3 regions of the Pectobacterium odoriferum genome follow, and region 1 is predicted to be linked to each of the others. Evidence: riboswitches for the same ligand, from Rfam matches in the RefSeq annotation. Region 1 holds a riboswitch; each other region holds the start of a gene.

Evidence for each region. Region 1 has a riboswitch for thiamine pyrophosphate ahead of thiC (phosphomethylpyrimidine synthase ThiC). Riboswitches for the same ligand answer to the same signal wherever they lie in the genome.
Region 2: it holds a riboswitch for thiamine pyrophosphate, as region 1 does, so the genes downstream of both, thiB (thiamine ABC transporter substrate binding subunit) here and thiC (phosphomethylpyrimidine synthase ThiC) in region 1, are expected to answer to the same signal.
Region 3: it holds a riboswitch for thiamine pyrophosphate, as region 1 does, so the genes downstream of both, thiM (hydroxyethylthiazole kinase) here and thiC (phosphomethylpyrimidine synthase ThiC) in region 1, are expected to answer to the same signal.

Annotation. Positions count from the first base shown of each region.
Region 1 covers NZ_CP034938.1:261,217-267,435, forward strand. The annotation lists gene EO763_RS01125 (HesA/MoeB/ThiF family protein) at 1-265, opposite strand, end outside; gene thiE (thiamine phosphate synthase) at 267-908, opposite strand; gene thiC (phosphomethylpyrimidine synthase ThiC) at 905-2,884, opposite strand; TPP riboswitch at 2,998-3,152, opposite strand; gene EO763_RS01140 (Rsd/AlgQ family anti-sigma factor) at 3,274-3,735, opposite strand; gene nudC (NAD(+) diphosphatase) at 3,844-4,626, shown strand; gene hemE (uroporphyrinogen decarboxylase) at 4,726-5,790, shown strand; gene nfi (deoxyribonuclease V) at 5,806-6,219, shown strand, end outside.
Region 2 covers NZ_CP034938.1:4,191,365-4,197,583, reverse strand. The annotation lists gene thiQ (thiamine ABC transporter ATP-binding protein ThiQ) at 1-398, opposite strand, end outside; gene thiP (thiamine/thiamine pyrophosphate ABC transporter permease ThiP) at 385-1,992, opposite strand; gene thiB (thiamine ABC transporter substrate binding subunit) at 1,968-2,948, opposite strand; TPP riboswitch at 3,032-3,128, opposite strand; gene sgrR (HTH-type transcriptional regulator SgrR) at 3,166-4,824, opposite strand; gene sgrT (glucose uptake inhibitor SgrT) at 4,915-5,079, shown strand; gene EO763_RS18890 (helix-turn-helix transcriptional regulator) at 5,225-5,785, opposite strand; gene EO763_RS18885 (hypothetical protein) at 5,814-6,041, opposite strand.
Region 3 covers NZ_CP034938.1:3,493,578-3,499,796, forward strand. The annotation lists gene yegS (lipid kinase YegS) at 1-792, shown strand, start outside; gene psiE (phosphate-starvation-inducible protein PsiE) at 821-1,228, opposite strand; gene thiD (bifunctional hydroxymethylpyrimidine kinase/phosphomethylpyrimidine kinase) at 1,408-2,211, opposite strand; gene thiM (hydroxyethylthiazole kinase) at 2,208-3,002, opposite strand; TPP riboswitch at 3,039-3,135, opposite strand; gene ahr (NADPH-dependent aldehyde reductase Ahr) at 3,441-4,460, shown strand; gene EO763_RS15715 (GGDEF domain-containing protein) at 4,614-5,537, shown strand; gene adhP (alcohol dehydrogenase AdhP) at 5,765-6,219, shown strand, end outside.

The DNA of each region.
Region 1 (6,219 bases):
CGCTGGTGCGATACAGAATCTGGCGTTGCAGGTTGCTGATGTGCAGTGAGTCATCGTCGGCAAGCAGTTGCGTGCCGACCCCAGCGGCAGCCAGATAGAGCGAGGCGGGCGCCCCCAGCCCACCCAGCCCAACGAGCAAAACGCGGGCGGCTTTGAGTTTCTCCTGACCTTCCGGGCCAATATCTTCCAGCATCAGTTGGCGGCTATAGCGCATGAATTCGCTATCGCTCAGTCCGGCAGGCGTTGGATGGTGAGTCGTTACCATGTCATGCCTCCCGTCCTTCAATCATTTTGAGCAGCGTCGTGGTGGCCTGCCGCCAGTCTGGTGCCTGAGTAATGGCGCTGACGACGGCAATACTGCCGACGCCCGTTGCCAGCACCGCAGGTACTCTGTCGATGCTGATGCCGCCAATGGCAACTGTAGGAAAACGGTCTTGCAGATCGGCAATGTGTCGGGTCAACTCGGCCAGCCCCTGCGGCGCTGATGGCATATCCTTGGTTTGCGTGGGAAAAATATGCCCCAGTGCGATATAGGACGGGTTTATCGCTACCGCGCGTGCCAGTTCACGATCGTCATGCGTGGAGACGCCTAAGCGCAGACCCGCTTTTTTAATGGCGGCCAGATCGGCAGTATCCAGATCTTCCTGACCCAGATGTACACCGTATGCCTGATGTTTTACTGCTAATTTCCAGTAGTCATTGATGAAGAGCTGCGCCTGATAACGGCGACCCAATGCGATCGCCTGGATCACATCGGTTTCGGCTTGTTCATCTGACCGATCTTTTATTCTGAGCTGGATCGTTTTCACCCCAACGCTGAGTAGTCTCTCGATCCACTCCACGCTATCAACGACGGGATACAGCCCCAGCCGCTGTGCCGTTGGGGCAAAAGGCGTCGAGTCCGTCATTTGCTTTCCTCGGTTTGCAGGCTGGTGGCGCTGTGATAAAGCTCGCTGCCGCGCGAGCGGAATTCTTGCGACATCTGCGCCATACCCACTTCAACCGGTTTGGCTTCCGCTTCCTGTTTCGCGGCGTAGTCGCGTACTTCCTGTGAGATTTTCATCGAGCAGAATTTAGGGCCGCACATGGAACAGAAGTGGGCGACTTTGCCGGATTCCTGCGGCAGCGTTTCATCGTGGTAGGCACGGGCGGTTTGGGGATCGAGTGCCAAATTGAACTGGTCTTCCCAGCGGAATTCGAAACGTGCTTTTGACATGGCGTTATCACGGATCTGCGCACCGGGGTGGCCTTTCGCCAAATCAGCGGCGTGAGCGGCGATCTTGTAGGTAATCAGCCCCTGTTTGACGTCTTCTTTGTTCGGCAAGCCAAGATGTTCCTTCGGCGTGACGTAACAGAGCATTGCACAGCCGAACCAGCCGATCATGGCGGCACCGATGCCAGAGGTGAAATGATCGTAACCTGGTGCGATATCGGTAGTCAGCGGGCCGAGCGTATAGAATGGTGCTTCATGGCAGTGTTCCAGCTCTTCGGTCATGTTGCGGCGGATCATCTGCATCGGAACGTGGCCGGGGCCTTCGATCATCACCTGTACGTCGTATTCCCAGGCAATCTTGGTCAGCTCACCTAACGTATGCAGTTCGGCAAACTGGGCTTCGTCGTTGGCATCCTGAATGGAGCCCGGACGTAAACCGTCACCCAGCGACAACGCGACATCGTAAGCGGCACAAATTTCACAAATTTCCCGGAAGTGTTCGTACAGGAAGCTCTCTTTGTGATGCGACAGGCACCACTTCGCCATAATGGAACCGCCGCGTGAGACGATGCCAGTCAGGCGTTTGGCCGTCATCGGAACATAGCGCAATAGCACGCCAGCGTGGATGGTGAAATAGTCCACACCCTGTTCTGCTTGTTCCAGCAGCGTATCGCGGAACATTTCCCAGTTCAGGTTTTCCGCCACGCCGTTCACTTTTTCCAGCGCCTGATAAATCGGTACTGTCCCGATTGGTACGGGGCTGTTACGCAGAATCCACTCGCGGGTTTCGTGAATATAGCGGCCGGTTGAGAGATCCATCACCGTATCCGCGCCCCAGCGGGTAGACCAGACCAGCTTTTCCACCTCTTCTTCGATGGAAGACGTCACGGCGGAGTTACCGATATTGGCGTTAACTTTCACCAGAAAATTGCGCCCGATAATCATCGGCTCTGATTCAGGGTGATTGATGTTTGAGGGAATAATAGCGCGCCCGGCAGCCACTTCCTGACGGACAAATTCCGGCGTGATGTTTTCTGGCAGAAGGGCGCCAAAACTTTGCCCCGGATGCTGCTGGCGCAGTACCTCGCCGCGAATACGCTCGCGCCCCATATTTTCACGAATGGCGATAAATTCCATTTCGGGCGTAATCATGCCCTGTCGCGCATAGTGGAGCTGGGTGACGCGTTGGCCCGCTTTAGCACGCAAAGGTCGTGGCAGGTGTTCGAAACGCAGATGATCCAGACCCGCATCCGCCAGACGCTGTTGGGTGAAATCGGAGCTGACGCCGGATAACGCTTCGGTGTCGTGACGTTCTGCAATCCAGCTGGCGCGCAGCTTCGCTAGCCCAATGCGGACATCGGGTTGCGCAGCCGGATCGCCATAAGGCCCTGAAGTATCGTAAACCGGGATTGGCTCATTGGGTTCGTATTGGGGGTTGTCTTTACTGCCGCCAAGTAACGTCGGGCTAAGCTGAATCTCCCGCATCGGTACGTGGATGTCATCGCGTGAACCTGTAAGGTAAATGCGTTTGGAATTGGGAAAGGCGGTTCCCTGTAAGGTTTCAATAAACTGCTGGGCGGCGGCACGCTGTTCACGGCGACCGGATTTGGATGCTGTAGATAACTCTGTCTTTACCGACGAGGTTTTTATAGACAAGGGTTCTGTAGACATAGCAAGTTCCTGTAAGACGTAAAGGGAAGATTGCTTGTCTGGAGCCGGAGGGAGTAATAATGATATTGAGCGTCAGAGCAGGTATGTGGGAATACACAGCCTTGGGCTCAATGAGGTGCATTACTCTTGTTCCCTTCGCAGGTATTAACCCGATCAGGTTCCGCGGATCCCGAATTAACGGTCTCAGCCTGTGCGCTCATAAGTTTCGTCATAACGATTGATTTCGTAAAACAAAACACGAGCACGCTAGGCACTCCGACAAGATATGCCCGTCTCTTAAACGGGCCAATAAAACCCCTACACTGTATGTCGGCAAAACGCAGATGTCAAAGCGTGCCGCGTTGCCTTTACAGTGTGTGATGATGTCCTGAAATAACGTCAAATGACGGCTATTTGTCGTAAACCTGCTGGATCATTCTGTCTTCCAACGTAAAACGCTCTTCCAAGGCTTCGCCGACGTGGGAGAGTGCGTGCTGGAATTCGAGGCAGTTATCATGGTCGATGGCTGCCGCCAGGTGGCTATCGTAAAACGCCATAATTTGCTGCGTGTTATTTTGCAGGGCGAGGTCGAGCTGGGTGGAAAGCGCTAATACTTGTTCGCTGTGCGTCGCTGCTTCATGCAGCATTTTTTCGTATAAATGAAAGTGGCCGGTAGAAAGATAGTCCACCAGATTCTGGCAAAAATTATCCAATGCCTCTTCATCCAAAAGAGAAAGCGCTTCCTTGTTCGGCTTGATGCCAACCAGATGATAGTAAGCCACCAGAAGCTGCTTACGCGCTTGTAGCCATTGGTCGATTAACGCATTATTGCCACCAACGTATTCAGTTAGACTTTGTAGCTGGTTTAGCATTGTTGACTCCGTGAACGGTAAGAAATAACTGAAATCCCAGTTATAAAACTTATGTAATCACTCTGAATGTAAAATGCCAGTGAAGTGGCAGTGGAGCAATAAAAAGATATGGAACAGACGCTAAAAGGTGATGAAACCGGCTGGTGGGTGGTTAGCGACGCGGTACAAATCTGGCTACCTCAGGGAGAATTGCCGCGCGGAACGGCAATAGAGTGGTCGCTGCAGGGGAAAACGGCTCGCCAAATCGGCGAATGGCAAGGGTTGCCTGTCTGGCTGGTCTGTCAGGGACGAGATTCCGATATGGCATCAGTTCGCCAGTTGCTCGATCAGGACGTGGGGTTATTCCAGCTCGCGGGGCGAGGCGTACAGTTGGCTGAGTTCTATCGTTCTCATCGTTTTTGTGGTTACTGCAGCCATGAAATGGTGCGGAGCAAAACGGAGCTGGCGTGCTTATGTCACCACTGCAAAGAACGCTATTATCCGCAGATCGCGCCTTGCATCATCGTCGCGATTCGCCGTGGCGAGGAAATTTTGCTGGCGCAGCACAATCGACATCGCGGAAACATGTACACCGTGCTGGCTGGGTTTGTAGAAGTCGGCGAAACGCTGGAACAGACGGTCGTGCGTGAGGTCATGGAAGAGAGCCAAATTCAGATAAAAAACCTGCGTTACGTGAGTTCGCAGCCCTGGCCATTCCCTCATTCTCTGATGATGGCGTTTATGGCCGATTATGCGGGTGGAGACATCAAGCACGATCCGAAAGAGCTGCGTGATGCAGGCTGGTTCCGCTATGACCAACTCCCGCAGTTACCTCCGCCGGGCACCGTGGCGCGTCGGCTTATCGAAGATACGGTGGTACTGTGCCGCACTTATCACGAGAACGAAGGCTGACGTGGTACTATTTGCGTCATAAAGCGTTTGCCTTATAACGCATCCGTTTCATCACATCTATCCGGTGTAGAACCGCCGTGAGGTTGAAAGGAAAAGAACATGACTGATCTGAAAAACGATCGCTATTTGCGGGCGTTATTACGCCAACCCGTTGATGTCACCCCGGTGTGGATGATGCGTCAGGCGGGGCGTTATCTGCCGGAATATAAGGCAACGCGCGCGCAGGCGGGTGATTTTATGTCGCTGTGTAAAAACGCAGAGCTGGCTTGTGAAGTCACGTTACAACCTTTACGGCGCTATGCGTTAGACGCTGCGATCCTGTTCTCTGACATTCTCACGATCCCTGATGCCATGGGCTTAGGGCTTTATTTTGAAGCGGGGGAAGGCCCACGCTTTCACTCCCCGATCACGTCGCATGCCGATGTGGTTAACCTGCCTGTCCCCGATCCAGAACAGGAACTCGGGTATGTGATGAACGCGGTGCGGACGATCCGTAAAAACCTCGCGGGTGAAGTGCCGCTTATTGGTTTCTCGGGCAGCCCGTGGACGCTGGCGACCTATATGGTTGAAGGCGGTAGCAGCAAAGCGTTTACCGTCATCAAGAAAATGATGTTCGCCGAGCCTAAAACGTTACACCTGTTGCTGGATAAGCTGGCTGATAGTGTCATTCTTTATCTCAACGCGCAGATTCGCGCGGGTGCGCAAGCGGTGATGGTCTTCGATACCTGGGGCGGCGCGCTGAGCGGACGCGACTACAAAGAATTCTCTCTGCATTACATGCACAAGATCGTTGATGGTTTACAGCGCGAGAATGAAGGTCGCCGTGTGCCCGTGACGCTCTTCACTAAAGGTGGCGGCCAGTGGCTGGAAGCGATGGCGGAAACCGGCTGCGACGCGCTGGGGCTGGACTGGACGAGCGATATTGCTGATGCACGTCGTCGCGTAGGTGATAAAGTCGCGCTACAGGGAAATATGGATCCGTCGATGCTGTATGCCGATCCGGCACGGATCGAGCAGGAAGTCGCATCGATCCTGGCTGGATTTGGACAAGGCAACGGCCATGTTTTCAATCTGGGTCACGGCATTCATCAGGATGTGCCGCCGGAGCATGCGGGCGTTTTTGTTGAAGCTGTGCATCGGTTGTCCCGCGCTTATCATGCATGATTCACAGGAGGTGATGTGATTGATACACAACAGCTGCGGGCTGAGCAGTTGGCCCGCGCTTCTGATGTGATTCGCCACGACGATTTACCTTTTGAGCAGCCCGCGTTTATCGCGGGTGCGGATGTTGGCTTTGAGCAAGAAGGCTCAGTAACCCGCGCTGCGATTGCGGTAATGCGCTATCCTTCGTTGGAACTGATAGAATACAAGATTGCGCGTATCAGCACGACAATGCCTTATATCCCCGGCTTTCTTTCGTTTCGTGAATGTCCTGGGCTGCTCGCTGCGTGGGCGTTGCTTGAACAGAAACCGGATCTGCTGTTTGTCGATGGGCATGGGATTTCCCATCCGCGTCGTCTCGGCGTTGCCAGCCATTTTGGTCTGCTAGTTGATGTCCCGACGATTGGCGTGGCGAAAAGTCGGCTTTGTGGC
Region 2 (6,219 bases), 1.1 Mb from region 1:
CCGCCAGAAACCTGCGAGGGCAGACGATCCAGAAGATCCACCAGACCGACCCGATCGGCGATCTGCCGTAGCGTCTCGCGCTGTTCTGCATTAAGCCGCAGGCCGGGGTGTAGCCCCAGCGCGATGTTTTGCCCGATTGTCAGATGAGGAAACAGGTTATTTTCCTGAAACAGAATCGAAACCGGTCGTTTAGCGGGAGGCGTCTCGCGGTGAGATTCGCCGTTAAGTCGTAATTCCCCGCTGTCTGCCATCAGGAAGCCCGCAACCAGATTCAGCAGCGTACTTTTCCCTGCGCCGCTGGGGCCGAGGATAGCGATGCGCTCTCCCAGCTTGACGTGAAAATCAAAGCGCATGGGCAAGTGTTGATAGAAGTAGGTCAATTTCTCAAGCGCGATCATGACGGCCTGCCAGTTTTTCAATCAGGGTAAATAACATAAAGCACAGCAGCATTAAGAGCAGCGCCGTGACTGCGCCGTCGGCGCTGCGATAGGAACCAATTTGCTGGTACAGATAGAATGGCAGCGTGCGGAATTGCTCATTACCGAACAGTGCAATGACACCAAAATCACCAATCGACAGCACGCAGGCAAAAGCCAACGCCTGCGCCAGCGGTTGTTTCAGCGCGGCGAGTTCGATCAGTCTCAGTCGCTGCCAGCCGCGAATATCCAGCGACGTGCAGAGTCGGTTGTAGCGTTCGGCAACGTCCAGCATTGGGTTTTCCAGTACTTTGATCGCGTACGGAATTGCCATCAGCGCGTTGGTGAACACCACCAGTGCGTAAGGGGATTGCGGTAGCCCGATGCTGTTATTCAGCAGCAGGAAAAAGCCGGTTGCCAGCACAATGCCCGGCATGGCGAGGATGAGCATACCGCTCAGGTTCATCAACTGCCCGTACAGTGGTTTCTGACGTAATTTTAGCTCGCGGCTGCTCCAGAGCAGCATCATGGTTAGCACCAGACACAGGAGTCCCGCGCCTAAGGCAATGCGCAGCGAGGTAAACAGCGTTTGCCAGAGCACAGGCTGTTGCAGCACGGTAACCAGCGATCGGTTTACGCCATCCACCACCACGGCCAGTAAAGGGGGGACGACCAGCAGCAACAGCGCACCAATCAGCAGGCCGTCGGTGACGCGGCTTAAGGCGCTATCCTGCGGATTGCGCCAGGCAAGCTGTTGTGTGCTGCCGACGGGTAGAATCCGTCCCAGCCGCTGGCTCAGCAGCACCAAGCCGAGACAGCAAACCATCTGAATTAACGCCAGCAGTGCCGCGCGCCCCGGATCGTAATCAAAGCTTAATGCCTGATAGATAGCCAGTTCAATTGTGGTCGCCTGCGGGCCACCGCCCAGCGACAGCACCGTAGCAAAGCTGGCGAAGCAGAGCATAAAAATCAGTGCGCCAGTGGGTAAAATCTGTCGGCGCAGGGCGGGCCATTCCAGCAGGCGGAAATGCTGCCAGCTGTTCATACCCAGATTCGCCGCCAACTGACGTTGCTCGGTGGCGATGCCTTCTAACGACTGCAACAGCAATCGGGTTGCCAGCGGCAGATTGAAGAAGACGTGCGCCAGCAGGATGCCCTGCAACCCATAGGGCGAAAACGTGTATTTCAGGTCAAACCAGCCCAGCACAGAGGCCAGCCAGCCTTGCCGACCATAAACGCTGAGCAGGCCAAAAACAGCGACCAGCACCGGCAGCACCAGCGTCATTGCGCACAATCGTAGCAGCCAGCGATGGCCGGGAAAGCGCCGTCGATACAGCGCTCTGGCAAGGAAGATCGCCGGAACGGTAGAAAACAGCGCAGAGAGAAAGGCCTGCCAGAAGGTAAACCGAATGACATGCCAGAGATAGCTGTCATGCCATAGCGTGCGCCACTGGCTTTCGGGCGCCTGTAGCCATAGCGCGCCGAAAGCCAGAGTGGCAACGGAAATTAACAGCGTTGTGGCCAGTAGCCCCGGCCACAGACGTCCGCCGATCAGTGGCTGACGGCGCGTTGCCATGCCTGAATCCACTGCGTCCTTTGGTCGGCAACGTCCTGTGCGCTGAACTGCATGGCTTTCTCAGGAACCGCGAGCGCCGCGAAGCCCGCAGGCAGGTCGGTTTTAACCGCTGGATACATCCAGTTTGTGGTAGGGATAGCCTGCTGGAAGGTTGGGCTCAGGATGAACTGCATAAAGCGTTTTGCCAGTTCGGGATTTTTGCTGGAAGCCAACTGCCCGGCGATTTCAATTTGCAGATAGTGCCCTTCGCTAAAGGTGGCCGCCGCGTAGTTGTCTTTCTTTTCTTCAATGATGTGATAGGCCGGTGACGTGGTGTAGCTCAGCACCAGATCCGCTTCCCCTTTCAGGAACAGACCGTAGGCTTCACTCCAGCCTTTGGTTACGGTAACGGTTTTCTTCGCCAGCTTCTGCCAGGCTTGTGGCGCATCGTTGCCGTACACTTTCTGCATCCACAGCAGTAAGCCCAGTCCCGGTGTGCTGGTGCGCGGATCCTGATAGATCACTTTCCACGGTGCATTGCTGTCCACCAGCTCATGCAGGCTTTTCGGCGGGTTTTTCAGCGTGTCTTTGTTATACACAAACGCAAAGTAGCCGTAGTCGTAAGGAACGAACGTCTTATTGCTCCAGCCGCCCGGCACCGTGACGGCACGGGTGTCCTGACCGTGTGGCGCAAACAGGCCGGTTTGTTCTGCGGCCTGCAACAGGTTGTTGTCCAGTCCCAGAATGATGTCCGCTTTGCTGTTTTTGCCTTCCATACGCAGACGGTTCAGCAGCGAGGCACCGTCTTCCAGTGCGACGAAATTCAGTTCGCACTCGCACTCTTTTTCAAATGCGGTCTTGATGACAGGGCCCGGACCCCATTCGGAAGCGAATGAATCGTAGGTATAAACGGTAAGCGTAGGCTTGGCGAAGGCCGAAGCCGAGAGCAGTAACAGGCAAGGCAGGCTGATTTTCAGCGCGGTGGCTGAACGGTGTAGTAATTGATTTAACACTTTGCACTCCTGAGAATCATAGGGTGGCAAAGGACTTTGAGGCAGCAATAAGCCACACTCTCAAATCCCTTCGCCGGTATTAACCGGATCAGGTTCGACGGGTATCTTCTCAGCGAAAAATTTTCCGCACCCCGTTGAGAACGGCACATTGTAAAGGGTTAAGTCGGGCAGCGAAAGGCTCTCAGCGTTCCGGCGGTGCAAACCAGGCGGATTTAAAATCAAACCAGCCCAACATATTCATCCTGACGCCGCGCATACTGCGCTGCCCTTGAAGTTGCAGCCAGTGGTGCAACAGCGGATACAGTTGGCCGCTATCGATCAGTTTTTCACACCATTCCGCCATCGGCAGCGAGTGACTGCGCCACTGCTGCGCGTCCGCATGCAGATCGTCATCCAGACAGTGCTGCACCAGTGGGAGTTCGTAGAGCATCGCGAACAGGGAGAATTCGAGCGGTAAATAACAATTCACGCTGCTAAACCAGATATCGCTCTCGGCATTGCCTTGATACCAGTCTTCGTAGCTGACCGTCTGGATATGCAACGTGACGCCGTGCTGCGCCAGTAGCGTGCGCATAATCTCGCTTAATATCCGGTATTCAGGGTGTGCCTGATAGAACGTGAGTGTGACCTCCGTCAGCCCTTTCGGAAGGGATTGCGGCACATCGGGATGGTGATGGTGCCAGCGCGGCAGCAGGCTGTAGGCCGGTGACCAGTCACGCTGATTGCTGGTATTGGCGTGGTTGAGTAGCGAAATCGGGTTAAATACCTGTCTGAGCCACTGCTGAGCTTCCGGTCGTGATGCTAACGGCGAACGCTTGTCGAACAGCAGGAAATAGCCGCCTTCTTCCATCCGGCTTTCTAACTGTTCGTGACGAGAATTGTCAGACTGGAGTTGGATCGATACCGGCATTTCCTCCGGTTCGTCCGGCAGGACCCAGATATTGACCTCATCAATCAACGCCCGATAGCCAAAATAATCATCGAAGGCGCGGATCTTCAGTTGATTGCTGTTATTACGCACCACGGCGTAAGGGCCGGTGCCAATCGGGTGTTGGGCAAAATCCGGTAGCGTTTTCCACTCTTGCGGCAAAATCATGGCGTGCACGCTGCCTAATAGCCACGGTAGCCAGTTATCCGGGCTGTTTAGCTGGATATCGATCACGAATGGCATCGGCGACGTTACGGCTTCAAGATGAGAAAAGAGTGGAAGCGGAATAAGGCGAGAGAGTGATGTGGTGATGTCATCCATTGTGAGCTCGCGCCCATGATGAAAGCGGATAGCCGGGCGCAGATAAAAGCGCCAATGCAGGGGAGAGATCATCTGCCAATGGTGAGCCAAATCGGGTTCAATTTCCCCATTTTCCTCATTTATATTGGTGAGTCCGCTGAAGATTTGCCGGGCAATGTGCATCTCTGAACGCCGTAGCGCCGAGCCGGGCAGTAAATTGCGTAAAGGACGGTAATAGAGGATGCGCAGAATGTGCTTCCCCTGCCGGAAGCTCCGCCCAAGGTGGGCAAGTAGCATCTGGCGCACCGCCTCCTTGTCACCCACCAACTGCACCAGTTGTTCAATGCGATCCTGTTCCAGCAAATCTTCGGCACGCTGTTGCTGTAGCGCCAATCCGGTATAAACAAAGGAGAGCTGCGAGCGCTTTCCTCTTCCAGCTTCGGCTTGCCAGATGAGCCAGCCTTCCTGCTGCATCGCGTTCAGCAGCGAACGGATATGGCGGCGTGAGCAATTCAACACACCGGTCAGCTCTTGCAGTGTGGTGTCGGTGGTTTGTCCCTGAAAATGTTGCCACAGGCGGATGAACTGTTGCTGCAATCGAGGAGAAGACATAAAAGAGGAACTCCCTGCACTAAAGTCATCAATTTATCTTTCCCTATATTACGTCGATACTTTCTAACAAGGAAAGAGAGGAGGTGGCTCATGGCAATTTCCCGTTTGTCCCAGTTCTATCGAGCCTACTTATCGACCTGTAAAGCGAAGTGGTTGCGGTGGATGTCTACCCAACAGCGCATTGCATTATTGCAGCAGGCGACGCAGTGGCACCTGAAAGACATGTCCGACGATGAGTACCGCCATTGGCTTTAGGTGGTGCAAGGAAACGTATTCTGAGTAATGGTGACGTTTCACCAGCCAGCGAGTTTTTTCGCTGGCTTTTTTTATGGCGTTTACCTGCTGCTCGCTTTGGCTGCTGCGGGTGGTTTGCATGGTAGGTAGGTCTCAGCGGCGTTGTTTACGTGATGATTTGTTCACGTAATGGCATACCTTCGCTGAGCAATGCACAATAACGTGCTAATTCGTCCTGCTGACGGGCATTACGTATCTGCAAGGCCAGATTAATCGTGGCAAGCTCCTGAGCATTGTCGGCTAATTCTTGTGGTATTTTTTTTTGTTTGGCTAGCCAATCGGCAACATCGCTCCATTCCCACAGCGGTGATGTACCGCGTAAGCGCTGGACCGGAGAGGGGAAATCACCTGCACCACGTTTTCCGTCTTTGAGAAGAGCAATCGCCTGACGCGACAGCGCGGATAGTGCTGCGATGTCACTGATCCCAACCCAGGCTGCATCGACGGAGTGGACTCTGGCCTGGATGCCTGCGGATTCGATATCATGAATAGCGCTGATGACCGCGGTAGAAAAACGCGGGCTTTCGCGATCAAATTCGAGATAGACGGCGCTGCCATAAAAGCAGATCAGAGCGTCGTCGCAGCCGCTGGCAAAAAGTGCATCTTCCAGCCCTGCGGTGTCTGCGGAAACGCCCACTAGCGTGAGAGAAAAGTGATACGTTGTCATAAATTCCTCGGTAAGCCGTATGTGTCTTCTATTGTTTCAGTATTGCCTGACAGCTATCGACGTTGCGGCGGATTTGCTTTGCGTGATTTTCCGAGACTGATGGCGTGGACCAAATACTCATCATATGGGTACTGTGGTCCGGCGCGCCGCAGATAAGCCTGCCAAATGCATGCCCGTTGCTGGGATAAAAACGCCAGCCCTGCGCTAATGCGTATTCAATGGCTGCCTGAATATGCTTGTTTGGGTGTTTTTTCATCGCGATATAGGGTCATGGTAAATTCATGTGTTGACGGCTGTCAACATGAACGCTAGTCGAGAATGAAATATACCTGCTTATTTCGCTGGCGATTAAATGGCGTGAGTGGCTTGCGCGCGGCTTCGCAAAAGCAAATCGAAGAAGACTGGAGAGGAGGCATGCTCGCAGAGAAAGACGT
Region 3 (6,219 bases), 1.8 Mb from region 1:
GTCCGCGTAACCTGGGAATACGGCGATGCCAAACGCTATGTAGAAGAGGCGATTCAGCTCAACGCGGATAACGTGATCGCAGCCGGTGGCGACGGCACCGTCAATGAAGTTGCCGCCGCATTAGCGGTACAGCCGGAAGCGGTGCGTCCGTGTCTGGGAATTGTGCCGCTGGGTACAGCCAACGATTTCGCCACCAGCTGTCAGATTCCGATGGAAATGCACAACGCGTTGACGCTGGCGATCAAAGGCCGCGCCACCGCGATTGATATCGCCAAGGTGAACGACAGCCATTACTTCATCAACATGGCAACGGGCGGCTTCGCCACGCGCATCACCACCGAGACACCGGCCAAGATGAAGGCCGCGCTGGGAAGCGCTTCATACGTACTACACGCGCTCTTTCGCATGGACATGCTGCAAGCCGAGCGCTGTGAGATTCGCGGGCCGGATTTTCACTGGTCGGGGGATACGCTGGTTATCGCGGTGGGCAATGGTCGTCAGGCTGGCGGCGGGCAGCAGCTTTGCCCGGAAGCACTAATCAACGATGGGTTGCTGGAACTGAGCGTGCTGTCGGCAACAGAGCTGCTGCCGAATATGCTTCAAGCCTGGTTTACCGGCAGCGAAAACCAGAACATGATTTCCGCTACCCTGCCCTGGCTGGAGATTACCGCCCCGGACGATATGACGTTTAATCTGGACGGTGAACCGCTCACAGCCAAACGTTTCCATATCGAGGTGCTTCCCGCAGCGATTCACTGCCGGCTGCCGCCCCAGTGCTCGCTGCTGGAATAGCGGCGCGTTTCGATTATTCCTGTTTCAACTATTCCCGCTTCAGGCGATTACTGTTTGCCAGATACAGTGTTACCACCAACAGCAGAATCGCCGCGGAATAAATCAGCGTATCCGACGGGCTTTTGTGATCGACAATAATCAGGCGAATGATAGCCGTAATGCCGATGTAGATAAAATAGCGCAGCGGGAAGTGATAACCGGACTGAAAATACTTCACGATCAGCGCAATGAACTCAAAATACAGGAAATAGATCACAATGCCTTCTATCAGCTGATAGGAGGAATCTTTCTCGTTGGAGATCAGCAGCACTTTCGCCAGATGGAACGTTTCCTTGACTAAAAAAATCACCAGAATGGTCGCCAGCACTAGCAGGCCGATATTGAGTATCGTCTGAAGCGCCTTGGCAGCCATCGCACTACGAGCAGAACCTGCCATATGTTATCCCCACATCCTATTTCACATTAACGCCACGATTTCACAGCAAAGTAACCGGACGAACCGCGTACTGTCTATGCCGAATACGCTTAATTTAATTTGAAATTACTGGCAAATATGTCACGCAAAGTACAAGTCAATTTACTTATACCCGTCATACTTCAGGTTGCATGTGCGTTTTACCACCAGCGATGGAAATGATGAACAGGGCCGATTCCGTGCCCGACCTCCAGCGTGTCGGCCTGCTGTAACGCCTGCTGTAAATAGCCCTTCGCTACCTTCACTGTCTCACCCCAGCTATCGTGACGTGGCCGCAGCGCCGCCAGCGCGGCAGACAGCGTGCAGCCAGTACCATGCGTATGGCGTGTATTCACACGCGGGGAACTAAAGCGCTGTGGTTCGGCCTGCCGGCTGAACAGCCAGTCCGGGCTTTCCGCTTCACTGAGGTGACCGCCTTTCATCAGCACCGTCTGACAGCCCATCGCCAGCAGCGCTTCCCCTTGCTCACGCATTTCCCGCTCATTGGTAGCCGATGACGTATTCAGCAGCGCGGCGGCCTCCGGCAGGTTCGGCGTAATCAGGGACACCAGCGGCAACAGCTCACGACGGATCGACTCCACCGCCTCGGGAGCCAGTAGCGGATCGCCACTTTTCGCCAGCATCACGGTGTCCAATACCACGAAAGGCACGGCGTAATGACGCAGGCGCTCGGCAACGGTTTCAACAATATCGGTCTGCGCCAGCATGCCAATCTTGGCGCTGTCGATACGCACATCGCTCAGCACAGAATCCAGCTGCGCTGCGACAAAATCCGGTTCAATCCGGTAGACGGACTGCACGCCACGCGTATTTTGCGCCACCAGCGCGGTAATGACCGACGTGCCGTAAGCACCCAGCGCAGAAAACGCTTTTAAATCCGCCTGAATCCCCGCACCGCCGCTCGGATCGGTGCCCGCAATCGTCAACGCATTGATGCGCTTCATGCCAGATCCTCCGCGCACAGGGTATAAAGCCGATCGAGAAAATTGGGAATAAAACTCCCCGTTCCTTGCGACGTCGAAGCTGCCTGCTGCCCCGCTAACGCCATGGCATAGCACGCCGCCGCTACGTGGGATAAGCGATCCCCCTCTAAGGAACAGAAACCCGCGACGACCGCCGACAGCGCACAGCCCGTGCCAACCACCCGCGTCATCATGCTATCGCCGCCGGTTACCGCGATATCTCGCTCACCGTCCGTGACATAATCCACCATGCCGGTCACTGCAACAATCGTCCCCACTTGCCGAGCCAGTTCGCGCGCGGCAGGGAGCGCCGTCAGCGAATCATCGGCGCTATCCACGCCACGCCCCTGTGCGGCTAAGCCCGCCAACGCCATGATTTCAGACGCATTGCCGCGAATCGCCGTCGGCCTCCACGCCAGTAATTCTCGACAAAACTCACTCCGAAAGGTCAACCCGCCTACGGCAACCGGATCGAGCACCCACGGCGTACCCGCCTGATGTGCGCTGTTTACCGCCGCCCGCATCGCCTCAGCGCGCGTACGTTCCAGCGTCCCGACATTAATCAGCAGCGCATCGGCCACCGCGCTAAACTGCGCAGCTTCTTCAGGATCGACCACCATTGCCGGTGACGCATTCAGCGCCAGCAGCACATTAGCGGTAAAAGATTGCACCACATCGTTGGTCAAACAGTGCACCAGCGGCGAGGCAGAACGGAATTGGGTTAGTGATGTTGCTGCCTGAGCGGCAGAAAAGTCGGCAGGTCGAGTGTTCATAGGTCTCCCAACCGGCGTGGAAGAAGGCGGCTACCGGTGGGCATACCGTGACTTCCCTACGCTGGCATTATCCAGATCAGGTGGTACGGGTATTTCTCAGCCTTCACAAAGAAGGGCACCCCGAGTCATGTATTAGAACCATCCCAGTAGGCGTTATGGTGCAGCCAGTTTGGACACGGACAGCGCGCAGAAACCGGAGCGTACACGTAGTACGTGAGGATTTTGAGCACTGCCCAAGTTCAAAATGGCAAATGAAATAGCCCTAATGGGATAGGATCTTACGCTTCGCAGCATAAGTAAGTGACGCCAGTAAAGCAAGCCATCGCCCACGCGACTCCCACCTGACACAAAATGAAAACCCACAGGCACGTTGTGACATAGAGAAAAATGCCATAACCCTTTAGACTGGTTAATCAAACCCATACTGAGGAAATTGTGATGACGATGATAAAGAGTTATGCCGCACCGGAAGCAGGCGCAGCGCTGGAGTTGTATGAGTTTGATGCGGGTGAACTGCAAGCGGAAGACGTCGAAGTCGTGGTTGATTACTGCGGCGTGTGCCATTCCGATCTCTCAATGATCGATAACGAATGGGGGATGTCGAGCTATCCGCTGGTTGCCGGGCATGAAGTGATTGGCCGTGTACACGCGCTGGGTGACGCGGCGAAAAGCAAAGGATTAAAGATTGGTCAGCGCGTCGGGATTGGCTGGACGGCTCGCAGCTGTGGGCACTGCGATGCCTGTATCAGCGGCAGTCAAACTAACTGTCAGCAAGGCAGCGTGCCGACCATCCTGAATAAAGGCGGCTTTGCCAATAAGATTCGCGCGAACTGGCAGTGGGCTATCCCGCTTCCTGATTCCATTGATATCGAATCGGCGGGTCCGTTACTGTGCGGCGGCATCACCGTCTTCAAACCGCTGTTAATGCACCATGTCACCGCAACCAGCCGCGTCGGCGTGATCGGTATCGGTGGCCTGGGGCATATCGCGATTAAGCTCCTGCACGCGATGGGCTGTGAAGTCACAGCATTCAGTTCCAACCCGGCCAAAGAGCAAGAAGTGCTGGCGATGGGTGCCGATAAGGTCGTCAACAGCCGCGATCCGCAGGCGCTGACCGCACTGGCAGGCCAGTTCGATCTGATCATCAACACCGTGAGCGTCGATCTGGAATGGCAGCCCTACTTCAATGCGCTCGCCTATAACGGGAAGTTCCATACCGTCGGCGCGGTGATGAAGCCATTCAGCGTTCCAGCTTTCACGCTTATCGCGGGCGACCGCAGCGTTTCTGGTTCTTCTACCGGCTCACCGCATGAGCTGCGTTCTCTGATGAAACTCGCCTCGCGTGCCAACGTGAAACCGCAGACGGAACTGTTCCCGATGTCGAAAATCAATGATGCCATCCAGCACGTACGTGACGGCAAAGCCCGCTACCGCGTGGTACTGAAAGCCGATTTTTAATCGGTAAAGACGCCTGATCAATCAGGCGTCTGCTTTTGCAGAATCAGTCCGCCCTACACCATCTTCTGGAGTACACCACCGGTTAGCATAATACTGAATCTATTCAATCTATTTCATGATAGGATTAAAAGGTGATACAAGAGGAGGTGAGCGATGCCTTTTAAACAATATGATCATGATTTCATTGATAAAAACAAGAAGACATCTTGCCCGGTAAGGCTCGCCCTATTATCGTCAGCGCTGATCGTTATATTTAATGTCCTGTTCTTAAAGCATCGAGATTTTCAGGAGCAGTTGCACAACAATCCTGGGTTTTATACCGATGCGATCGCACTGATTTTTCTTTTTTTTATCTTATCGTGTACCAGTAAAATATCACTTAATCACACTTCGGCCTTATCCATTCGCCTCGGGTTACACGTATGGATATGCTCCGCCACGTTTGATTTTATGGATGAGTTTGTTTATCAGACTAAATTTATTGGATATTACGTTGAGGATTTACTGAAAATTATTGGTATGTTTGGCGTTGGATTTGGTGTTTATAACCTGATACAGCAAATCAACAATAAGTACGTCGAAGCCAGAATACAGTCATTTAGCGATGAACTCACGCAACTTCCTAATCGTCGGTTTTTTATTAACGAATTAAAAAAACTCGAAACGAAAACACCCTATTTATTTATTATCGACATCGATAATTTCAAAGTCATCAATGACAAATATGGTCATACGAAAGGCGATGAAATATTAAGTAAATTTGGCCATATTCTTTCCCGTTTCGATAATAGTGAAGTCGTCGCAACCCGAATAGGTGGCGAAGAATTCGCGATTATTCTGTATGCCGGGACACAGGCTCGGGCAGAGAAGCTGGCAAGAGAAGTATTAAAAAATGCGAACAAAATCATAATTAAAAATAGGCATCATCTTTCTGTCAGTATTGGGGCGGGTAAGAAACAGCCTCAGGAACCCACTGAACACTTTATGAAGCGCGTGGATGTTGCACTTTACCAGGCCAAAAGCACGGGTAAAGGCAAGGTTGAATGGACTCGGGAACCGAAAGAAAAAACCCTGTAGCCCGCCCCTCTTATCCCCACAACACGGCCGCATGGACGCGCCGTCCTCTCTGACTCATCATAAACTCTATTCATTCCCACCACTGCGAGCCATCGCCTACTCAGCTATCACCCTGTAACAAAATTAAACACTTCCTGATTAATTAACTCGCTAACCACCGTGTACTCTTTTATAGGTAGAACCGAAACACATCATAATCCACAACACATTCAGTAAAAGGAAGACTAATGAAAGCAGCCATTGTTACGAAAGATCATTCCATTGAGATTCAGGATAAGAAACTGCGCCCCCTCCAGCATGGTGAAGCCCTGCTAAAAATGGAATGCTGTGGCGTGTGCCACACTGACTTGCACGTCAAAGACGGTGATTTTGGCGATGTTACCGGCATCACCCTCGGCCATGAAGGTATCGGTATCGTTAAAGAAGTAGGTCCGGGTGTCACATCGCTAAAACCCGGCGATCGCGCCAGCGTAGCCTGGTTCTATCAGGGTTGCGGCCACTGCGAATATTGTAATAGCGGTAACGAAACCCTGTGCCGCGCGGTGAAAAATGCTGGCTATTCTGTCGATGGTGGAATGGCTGAAGAGTGCATTGTCGTTGCCGATTACGCGGTAAAAGTACCAGATGGCCTGGATTCTGCCGCTGCTAGCAGTATTACCTGCGCGGGCGTAACAACGTACAA